DNA from 2 places in the Salinactinospora qingdaonensis genome. Region 1 is predicted to be linked to the other one. Evidence: riboswitches for the same ligand, from Rfam matches in the RefSeq annotation. Region 1 holds a riboswitch; the other holds the start of a gene.
What was found. Region 1 has a riboswitch for cobalamin ahead of cobN (cobaltochelatase subunit CobN). Riboswitches for the same ligand answer to the same signal wherever they lie in the genome.

Region 1 (5,271 bases):
CGAATAGAAGTTGCGGCCCGTGGGCAACACGTTGACCAGGCCACGGGTGGGCGAGCCCGACGGGCCGGCCGGTACGTGACCGCCATCGAGGGCGTGCAACACGGCGTCGATCTCGCCGCCGGTAGCCGCCAGACGCGGCACCACCTCCTCGGCGGCGAACTCCAGGACGCGCACGGCGTCACCGAGGCCGCTGCTCTCGCCCAACACCTCGGTGACCACAGTGCCAGCCTTGTCGGTGACCCAGCCGGTCTCCTCCATACCCTCGACGAGTCGGCGGGCGAGCGTGTCGATGAGATCGACGGCGTCGGAGGCGGTGCGCGCCGGCCCCTCGGCGAGCGCGGTGAGCCCCTTGGCAACATCGACGCGAGCGCCGGGATCGGCCAGCAGAGCCTGTTCATCCAGCGAGAAGTGCCCGGCCAGTACGGCGCGCAGGCCGGGCAGAGCACCGGTGCGGTTGCCCCAGACCTGCGAGGCGCGCAGCACCGCCATAACCAGGTTGACGCGCGCCTCCCCCACCGGCGCGGCCCCCAGCACGTGCAGGCCGTCGCGGATCTGCACGTCCTTGATCTCACACAGGTAGCCGTCGACGTGCATGACGAAGTCGTCGAACTCGTCCTCGCCCGGCATCTCGTCGGTGTGCAGGTCGTGGTGGAGTTCGGCCGCCTTGATCAGGGTCCAGATCTGGGCGCGCAGCGTGGGCGCTTTGTCGGGGTCGAGGTCGTTGACCAGCGCGTACTCGTCGAGTAGCTGTTCGAGCTTGGCGATGTCGCCGTAGGTGTCGGCCCGTGCCATGGGGGGGACGAGGTGGTCGACGACGGTGGCGTGGGCGCGACGCTTGGCCTGGGTGCCCTCACCGGGATCGTTGACGATGAACGGGTAGATCATGGGCAGCCCGCCGAGTACGGCGTCGGGAGCGTCCTCGGCCGCCAATCCCAGTCCCTTGCCGGGCAACCATTCCAAGGTGCCGTGTTTGCCGAGGTGGACGACCGCGTGCGCGCCGAACCCACCCTGCTCGGGTGGGGTCTCCAGCCAGCGGTAGGCGGCGAGGTAGTGGTGGGAGGGCGGCAGGTCGGGGTCGTGGTAGATGGCGATGGGGTTTTCGCCGAAACCCCGCGGGGGTTGGATCAACAGCACGATATTGCCGAAGCGCAGGGTGGCGATCACGATCTCGGGTTCGCCGGAGCTGTCGTCGACGTAGAGCTCCCCCGGCGGCTCGCCCCAGTGGCCGCGGACGGACTCGCGCAGCTCGGCCGGCAGCGCGTCGAACCAGCGCTGATAGTCGGCTAGGGGCACGCGGCAGGTGGCGGCGGCGAGCTGCTCCTCGGTGAGCCACTCCACGTCGTGACCACCGGCGTTGATGAGCGCGTGGATGAGGGGGTCGCCATCGTCGTCACGACGGTCCTCATCTGGGGCGGGACGACGCCAGAGAGTGTCGTCGTCGCCCAGGTCATAACCGCGGGCGGTGAGTTCGCGCAGCATCCGCACGGCGGAGGCGGGGGTGTCGAGGCCCACGGCGTTGCCCACGCGAGCGTGCTTGGTGGGGTAGGAGGAGAGGACGAGTCCGAGACGGCGCTGCGCCGGAGGCACCCAGCGCAGCCGCGCGTGGGATACGGCGATGGCGGCGACGCGCGCAGCGCGCTCCTCGTCGGGGGCGTAGGTGGCGATCCCGCTGTGGGGGTCGGTCTCTTTGAACGAGAACGGCACGGTGATCAGCCGGCCGTCGAACTCGGGGATGGCGACCTGCATGCCGGCGTCCATCGGGGTGAGCGCCGCGTCGGAGGCCTGCCACGCTTCACGTGTGGAGGTAAGCACCATCCCTTGCAGGATGGGGCGGTCGAGCTCGGCGAGCGCGCCGGCGTCCCAAGCGTCCTCATCGCCGCCGGCCGAGGCGTCGGCAGCCACGGAGCCCCCCGCCGCGAGGACGGTGGTGACGATCGCGTCGGCTTGGCCCAGCAGCTCGAACAGGCCTGGGTGGCTCTGGCGGGTCAGGCCCCGGAGCGAGCCGGAGAACACCGCAAGCGCGTTGGCGCCAGCGGCTTCGATGCGGTCGCACAGGGTGTCGACGAAGGCGGTGTTGCCGGAGAGTTCGTGGGCGCGGTAGAAGATGACGGCCACCGTGGGGCGGTCATCGGCGCGGGCGCGCTCACCGTGGACACCGTACTCGGGCATGTGCTCGGGCGGCTCGAAGCCCTCGCCGGTGAGCAGCACCGTGTCGGAGAGGAACCGGGCCAGCTCGCGCAGATTGCCCACACCGCCCTCACGCAGGTAGGCATGGGCGTCGGTGGCGGTGCCGGCGGGCACCGTCGACATCGCGATCATCTCCGGATCGGGAGCGGACTCGCCCCCCAGGGCCACGAGCGGGACGCCGGAGCTCCGCAGCCGCGCCAGGCCCTCCGGCCACGCCTCGCGCCCGCCCAGCAGCCGCACCACGGCGATATCGGCTCCCGAGAGCAGTTCGGTCAGCGCGTCGGGGTCGGTGCGGGCGGGGTTGGCGGTTCGATAGCCGGCATCGGCGGCCCGGGCGGCGAGCAGTTCGGTGTCGGCAGTGGACAACAGCAGGATCGTAGCCACACGTGGTCCTTAAACTCCCGTGTCGGGGTCCGCGCCCCGTGACTTCGGAAAACTCGTACGCGACGCCGCGAAGTCTCCTGGCTCGGGATCGCCGTCCGCCCCCGCCTTCCCCCCGGGGACAGGCCCGGGCGTGGCCCTATGTGGAACGGACTCCCCCATGACAGTTGCGGGACAGCCACGGATTCACACCGTGTTCCTTCGCGTCGTCGCCTCCTATCTTCGCAGAGGCCGCTGTGGGGCAGAACAGCCGTGTTAACTTCGGCCACATCCACACCGAGCGGGCCCCTCGTACCACAGCGCTCCGACACCGGGGCTACCGAGGTGGGCAGCGCCGTGGTCCCCTCAGGAGGATTTGATGGAATGCCCCTCGCCGGATCGGTCTTGCCGGCACGGACGGTCCGAGCGTGGCCGGTACCGGCCCGGTGGCGCCGCGGCGGTGTCAATCTCCGTCAACGTTCGGGGGGATGGGGGAGAATCGAATTATGACGCACTACCCCCAACCCTCCGAGCCAGAGCCTGAGTATCCGCAGCAGCCCCCCACCCCTGACCCGTTCTCCCATCCGGGCTACCCCTCAGGCGGGCATCCGGCTGGGGGGATGGTGCCATACAACCCCACGGCTCAAACCGGTGGCTGGCAGGCGCCGCCCGGGTATCAGACCCCGCCGCCCAGCGGAGGTCAGACGCTGGCCGTGCTCGGCGACATCACCGTGACCGAGCACGAGATCAACACCCCTTCGGGGAGGTTCCCGCTGCGGGGCAGCGTGTGGAGTATCAACGACATGAGTTATATCGAGCAGCGGATGGCCACGTGGGGCCTGGTGCTGGGCCTGATCCTCATGCCTATGACCTGTGCGCTGAGCCTGCTATTCCTGCTGGCCAAGGAGACGACCGTCAGTGGAAGCATCCAGGTCTCGGTGCGCAGCGGTGAACGTTTTCACACCACCCATATCCCGGTTCGCAGTCAAGGGACGATCCACCAAGTCCACCAACAGTTCAACCACGTGCGCTCGCTGGCGAGCATGGCGTGAGAGGAAGCCCCGGTCAGCGCGGCGGGACAACCAATCCAGCAGGTTGGGTCCGCGCTGACCGCAAACGGTGAGAATCGGCTCACCACAGCGTGCCCACCGCGCTGACCGAGGGCGGTGGCTCTTAGTCGGTATGCGATACAGCGGATCGGGTCACCCTGGGGGTGGGTGTGCTCGTGAGGTCCTCACCGCTGGCCGCGCCGGCACCGTCGGCAGCGTGAGCGTCCAGATAGCTCCTGAGCACTTCGTGGGCGTACGGCGCCACTGGCCGCTCCCCCGCCAAAGTGGACAGGGCGGCGAACTCCGCGGCGTCGAACACAAGGGTGACCGAGCGCTTCCCATCGGCGGGTCGACGCGGCATCCCCAACGCCTTGCGGTAGATGCCCTCCAGCGCCTCAGCGGGCAACCGACCGTAGGTGGCCTCCAGTTCGGCCAGCCAGGTGCGGGTGTCGCTCCACCGGCTGTGCCGTAGGAGCAACATACGCAGATAGGCCTCGATCCCCTGCGCGCCGGCCGCCTGCCGCAGATCGGCGTGGATGGCGGGATCGAGAGCCAGGGTGATGTGGTGTTGTGGGTCGGTTTCGTTGGCAGCGGAATCGGTGCTGTGTACGGTGACGGCGTCCATCGGATCTCTTCCCTCTCGGAAGGTGGCAAAGCAGGGCACGCCCCGCCCGCCGGCAGCCTGGCGGGCTGAGGCAACGCACGCGGCGCCGTCATTGCGTGGGAACTTCCATCGACAACACTCCACCCGCACCGCTCACGCTGCACCGGTGCGGCCCCACGTGATTCTCACCGTGACCGCGATTGCTCCCTCCACGTTAGGTACCGCTTTCGGTGGCGAGGAGAGCGCTGCGCGAACCTGTGGAAAAGTTCTCCGTCGGGGCGCTGCGGTCGCCAGATGAGGGCGCCGGGCGGGGGCCGGTTTCGTGTGCCGCCGTCAGGGGCTCGGGACCCCGGCAGGGGGAACCACTGGAAGCCCGGAAGTGGCGCCGTGCTCGATGAGTCGCCACAGGGCGTCGGTGTCCATGTAGGTTTCGACGAGGTCGCCCAGCGCATCCAACCGGGCCATGCGTTCGGCGGCGAAGTCGGTGTCAGGCGCGGGCACGAAGCGTCGTCCGGCCCAGTGGGCGATGTCGGCCAGGAAAGCGCGCCGGAACTGGTTGTTCTCCAGCACCCCGTGCCAGGTGGTGCCCCAGACCGCCTCTCGACGGCACCCGTCGAGGAACGGCTCGGGGGCCGCGGCGTCCTCCCAGTCGATCTCCACGCGGCCGTGGTGGATCTCGTAGGCGTCGACCGGGTGGCCGTAGCCGCTACCGGTGGGGCGTCCCAAAGTCTTGTCTGGCATGAACGCCACGCGGGTGGGGAGCAGCCCGAGGCCGTCCACGTCACCTGCGGCGGACTCCACGTCGTCGCTGATCGTGTGGGCCAGCATCTGATAACCGCCGCAGATGCCCAGCACGGGCCGCCCCACGGCCGCCCTGCGGGCAAGGACGCCGTCCAGGCCGCGCTCGCGCAGCCAGCCGAGGTCGGCGACGGTGGCACGGCTGCCCGGCACGACGACGAGATCGGCGTCGTCGAGTTCGTGGGGCGTGGTGGCAAAGCGCACGTCCACGCCGGGTTCGACGGTGAGCGCATCGATGTCGGTGAAGTTGCTGATGCGAGGCAGGCGCACGAC
Region 2 (5,271 bases), on a different contig from region 1:
TGACGACGTCGATGCCGAAGTTGAGGTGGATGGACTCGTCGCGCAGGATGTACTGGTACTGCTCAGCGATACCCACCATCTTGTTACGCCGCCCCAGCGACAGGACCTGCGCGAACCCGGTGTAGAACCACATGCCCTCAAAGACCACGTAGAAGGCGATGAGGTCGCGCAGGAACGCCTGGTCGGCCTCGGGCGTGCCGGTGACGAAGTCGGGGTCCTCCAGATTTTGGGTGTAGCGCAGCGCCCAGGTGTCCTTCTCGGTGATGGAGGGGATCTCCCGGTACATGTTGAACAGCTCGCCTTCGTCAAGGCCCAGACTCTCGCAGATGTACTGGAACGTGTGGGTGTGGACGGCTTCCTCGAAGGCTTGGCGCAGCAGGTACTGGCGGCACTCGGGGTTGGTGAGGTGGCGGTAGACGGCCAGCACGATGTTGTTGGCCACCAGCGACTCGGCCGTGGCGAAGAACCCCAGGTTGCGTTTGAGCATGAGCCGCTCATCGTCGGTGAGGCCGTCGGGAGACTTCCACAGCGCGATGTCGGCCTGCATGGCGACTTCGGTGGGCATCCAGTGGTTGTTACAGCCGGCAAGGTACTTCTCCCAAGCCCAGCGGTACTTCAACGGCAAGAGCTGATTCACGTCGGCGCGGGCGTTGATCATGGCCTTGTCGCCGACGTCGACGCGGGCGGCGTCGCGCTGGATCGCGCCCAGTCCGGTGGTGTCGGGACTGGCGGCGGGGTGCTGGCGGGCGGTCTCGGTCACGCTGGCTCGGGTCCTTGTCTCGTCGAGTGGGCGGTTACGAAGGTGCGCGGGCCGGGCGGGGCCTACTGGCAGGCTTCACAGTCGGGGTCGTCGATGGCGCACCTGGCCCCGTCCTCGACCGGGGTAGTGGTGGCGGTCGCCGCGTGACCGGTCTCGGGGGGCGCGCCGGGACGGTCGGCGGGCACGGCCGGCGGGGTGGCCGAGACGGCGTTGAGCCGGCCGTCGGTGCCGCGGAGCGTGCTCTTCTCTACGTGCGTGGCGCTTTGTGAACGCAGGTAGTAGGTGGTTTTCAGGCCGGCACGCCAGGCACGGCGGTACAGCGCGTCGAGCTTGCGGCCACTGGGCGCGGCCATGTACAGGTTCAGCGATTGGGCCTGGTCGAGCCATTTCTGGCGCCGCGCGGCGGCGTCGACGAGCCAGGCGGGGTCGATCTCGAAGGCGGTGGCGTAGAGCTCGCGCACATCGGCGGGGACCCGCTCGATCGCGCCGAGGCTGCCGTCGTGGCGCTTGAGCTGTTCGACCATGTCGGCGTCCCACAGCCCGCGTTCTTTGAGGTCGTGGGCGAGGTAGGGGTTGATCACCGTGAAGTCGCCGGACATGTTCGACTTGACGTAGAGGTTGCGGTAGATCGGTTCGATCGACTGGCTCACGCCGGTGATGTTGGCGATGGTGGCGGTGGGCGCGATCGCCATGACGTTGGAGTTGCGCATGCCGGTGGTGCGCACCTTCTGGCGTAGCCCCTCCCAGTCGAGGCGGGCGCTGGTGTCGATGTCGACGTCGCCGCTGCCGCGCGCGTCGGCAAGCAGCCCCAGGGAGTCGATGGGCAACACGCCGCGGCTCCACAGCGAACCCTCGAACGTCGCGTAGCGGCCCCGCTCGGCGGCGAGGTCGGCCGAGGCTTCGATGGCGTGGTAGGAGAGCAGCTCTGTGCTCTCATCAGCGAAGGCCACGGCCTCCGGCGAGGTCACGGGGCGGCGCAGCGTGAACAGCGCGTCCTGGTAGCCCATGAGGCCCAACCCCACGGGGCGGTGGCGCAGGTTGGCGCGCTCGGCCTCGGGGATGGTGTAGAAGTTCACGTCGATCACGTTGTCGAGCATGCGCACGGCGGTGCGCACTGTGCGGCGCAGCTTGGCGGTGTCCAGCCCGTCGGCGTCGATGTGGGCGGCCAGGTTGACCGAGCCCAGGTTGCACACGGCGACCTCGTCGGCGCTGGTGTTGAGCGTGATCTCGGTACACAGGTTGGAGGAGTGGACCACGCCGGTGTGGCGCTGCGGCGAGCGCAGGTTGCAGGGGTCTTTGAACGTGATCCAGGGGTGGCCGGTCTCGAACAGCAGGGTGAGCATGCGCCGCCACAGCTCTACGGCGCGCACCCGCCGCCAGACTTTGATACGGCCTTCGTCGGCGGCGCGCTCGTAGGCCATGTAGCGCGCAGCGAACTCGGCGCCGTAGCAGTCGTGCAGGTCGGGGACCTCGTCGGGGGAGAACAGTGTCCACTCGGCGTCGGCCTCGACGCGCTGGAGGAACAGGTCGGGCACCCAGTTGGCGGTGTTCATGTCGTGGGTGCGGCGCCGGTCGTCGCCGGTGTTTTTGCGCAGGTCGAGGAATTCCTCGACGTCGATGTGCCAGGTTTCCAGGTAGGCGCAGACCGCGCCCTTGCGGCGCCCGCCCTGGTTGACGGCCACGGCGGTGTCGTTGGCGATCTTAAGAAATGGCACGACGCCTTGACTCTTGCCGTTGGTGCCTTTGATGTGGGCGCCCATGCCGCGTACCGGTGTCCAGTCGTTGCCCAGGCCACCGGAGTACTTCGACAGCAGCGCGTTGTTGGAGACGCTGTGGAAGATGCCGTGCAGGTCGTCGCTGACGGTGGTGAGGAAACACGAGGAGAGCTGTGGGCGCGGGGTGCCGGCGTTGAACAGGGTGGGCGTGGAGCACATGAAGTCGAACGACGACAACAGCTCGTAGAACTCGATGGCGCGGGCCTCACGGTCGTCTTCGCGCAGCGCCAGCCCCATAGCCACCCGCATGAAGAACGCCTGCGGCAGCTCGTAGCGGGTTCCGTCGCTGTGCAGGAAGTAGCGGTCGTAGAGGGTCTGCATGCCCAGGAGGGTGAAGTTGCGGTCACGCTCGGGGCGCAGCGCCGCGCCGATGCGGTCGAGGTCGAAGGTGGCCAGCTCTGGGGAGAGCTGTTCCAGCTCGATGCCGCGGGCGACGTAGTCGGCGAAGTAGGCGGGGTAGCGGCGGGCCATCTCGGCGTGCCCGGCCTCGTCGAAGCCGCCGGCGAGGAAGGTGAGGGCTTCGCGGCGTAGCCGGTCTAGCAGTAGCCGGGCGCTGACGTAGGAGTAGCCGGGCTCGGCCTCCACGAAGGTGCGCGCCGCCATGATCAGGGCCAGTTCCAGTTCGTCGGGGCTGATACCGGGGTAGAGGGTGCGGTGGGCCTCGGCGATGACGGTCTCGGCGGACACGCCCGCGACGCCGGCGCAGGACTCCTCGATCACCCAGCGGGCCCGCTCCATAAGGTCGGCGGGCGAGGCGGACGGTGTGGCCGGTCGCGGTGTCGGGGCGATCTCGGTATCGAGGGTCAAGGTGGCTCCAACCAAAAGTGACGACAACCGTTGGGTTGCGCGGCTGGAGCACACACGGATACGGCGGGACGCGGCGCGCTGCGCGCCGGCATGGTGGTCTTCCCGACGGTTGCGGCGGCCCAAACCTCGAAGCCCCGTTCCGTGCGCGTCCAGGCGCGCACACTGGCGGCAGGTCTTCGGACTCGTGGGCCGGCTCGGGTGCGCGTGGACACCCCGCGTGCTCGCCTACTGGCCGTCGCTTCCCGGACGCCGTGGCGCCAGTGCGTGATGACGGCGGTCGTTCCCACTCACCGCTGCGGGTCAGCTCCGGATTCGCACCGGATTCCCTCTTGCCTCACCTGGGATCTCGCTCAGGTGAACCACCAGCAGCAGCGATACTACATGTTGTGCTGCCCAATACAGAACGACCCAAGATAGGGGTATGTCACTCTCACCCGAAACACGACCCCCAAAGAACGACAAGCCCGACATTTCACCTCGCTGACACACCGGCGATCCGCCACACTGCCGTAGCCGGTGCCCCGTGGCGACGCGCGTGCCCGTTTCCAGTGTTCATCACGGCCCCCTTCGCCGCTTCCGTGCGCCTGGGGCGCTTTGTGCGCGGCCTGGGGTGGGGTTTCTCAACTGGGGCGCATGTTTGCCCCCATGCCACACCGTCAGGGCCAGCACCGGTTGGTTTAGAAGGCGTTCCATGTCCAGGGGCGGGCGATGTCGCCGCGCAGGCAGGCGATCCGGTGGCGGGTCTCGTGTGCGGCGCTGTCGCTGGCGGCGGCTTTGCCCAGCACGAAGCACACCCAGCGCAGTTCCTGGATGTCGGCGAGAACCCGAAACGCGGGCCTGGCGGTCACGTCGTAGCCGCCGTAGGCGGCGACGAAGTCACGGTAATCACCGGCGCTCAACCGGGCGAAGTCGACACGGTCCACGGCCACAGGGATCAGATCCCACTCCCACGGGCCGCGGCAGACGTGCTCGAAGTCGAGCAGCACCGGTGGCGCCCCTTGGGCAACGGCGACGTTGCCCTGCCACGCATCACCGTGAATGACCCCTTCAGCGGCGTCGAGGGGAAGTCGGCGGAGGTGGCCGCGCAACTGGTCGGCGCGCTCGGCCAGCCATGCCCGATCCTCCTCGGCGAGGTGAGTCGCTGCAACGATGCGCTCCTCGATACCGGCCAAAGGGTCGAACCGCGGGAGTTCGAGCCACTCGGGCGGGGCGAGCGCATGCAGCGCCCCAAGGACGGCCCCGAGTTCCCCCGTCGTTGCCGCCCGGTGCTCCGGCAGCAGCTCCCACCAGGTCACCGGCCGAGAACCCACCATGGTCGGCTGCGCCACGCCGTCGAGTGCACGCACCACAGGCAGCCCCGAGGCCGCCAGCCAACGGGCAACCTCGACCTGGCGTACGGCGCCGGCCTGGGTCTCCTCCGGCCCGATCCAGACGACGACACTGGCAGGCAGCCGATACATCACATTGGAGCCGTCCCGGATCACCGCCGCACCCGCAGCGTCGAGACCGGCCAGGCGCGCCGCGATGGCGAGGATGTCGTCTGTCGTCGCCACAGAGGGCGTCACGGTACCGACCGTACTGGCGGCCTCAGCTGCTCGGAAGCCGCAGGCTGGTGATCTCGTGGCAGAGGTCGGCGACGTCGCCGATGTGGGTGTGCGCCGTAGCGGCCCGCGTCAAGCCGTGAAGTTCGGTCACCAGTCGCTTTGACCGCAGCGCCGCAGTGTCGCGGGTGGCTTGGCGGCCGATGGGCACCGCTTCCCGCGCATATCCGGTACTCATGTTCAGTGAGGCGAGTCGGATTCGGGAGAAGGTGCGTGAGCGGGGATAGTCCGCCGATTGCAGCCGGATGGCCGCTTCCAGGCGCTCGCTGGCTAATTCCGGTTTGTTGTTGGCGTGGGCGATCGGGATCAGCGCCTTTCCGGTGCTGCC

Region 2: it holds a riboswitch for cobalamin, as region 1 does, so the genes downstream of both, ABD848_RS08825 (ribonucleoside-diphosphate reductase subunit alpha) here and cobN (cobaltochelatase subunit CobN) in region 1, are expected to answer to the same signal.

What each region holds. Positions count from the first base shown of each region.
Region 1 covers NZ_BAABDD010000001.1:259,568-264,838, forward strand. The annotation lists gene cobN (cobaltochelatase subunit CobN) at 1-2,571, opposite strand, end outside; cobalamin riboswitch at 2,642-2,770, opposite strand; gene ABD848_RS01100 (hypothetical protein) at 3,054-3,599, shown strand; gene ABD848_RS01105 (hypothetical protein) at 3,721-4,221, opposite strand; gene ABD848_RS01110 (cobyric acid synthase) at 4,534-5,271, opposite strand, start outside.
Region 2 covers NZ_BAABDD010000006.1:191,228-196,498, forward strand. The annotation lists gene ABD848_RS08820 (ribonucleotide-diphosphate reductase subunit beta) at 1-760, opposite strand, end outside; gene ABD848_RS08825 (ribonucleoside-diphosphate reductase subunit alpha) at 823-3,342, opposite strand; cobalamin riboswitch at 3,493-3,721, opposite strand; gene ABD848_RS08830 (phosphotransferase enzyme family protein) at 4,020-4,895, opposite strand; gene ABD848_RS08835 (hypothetical protein) at 4,930-5,271, opposite strand, start outside.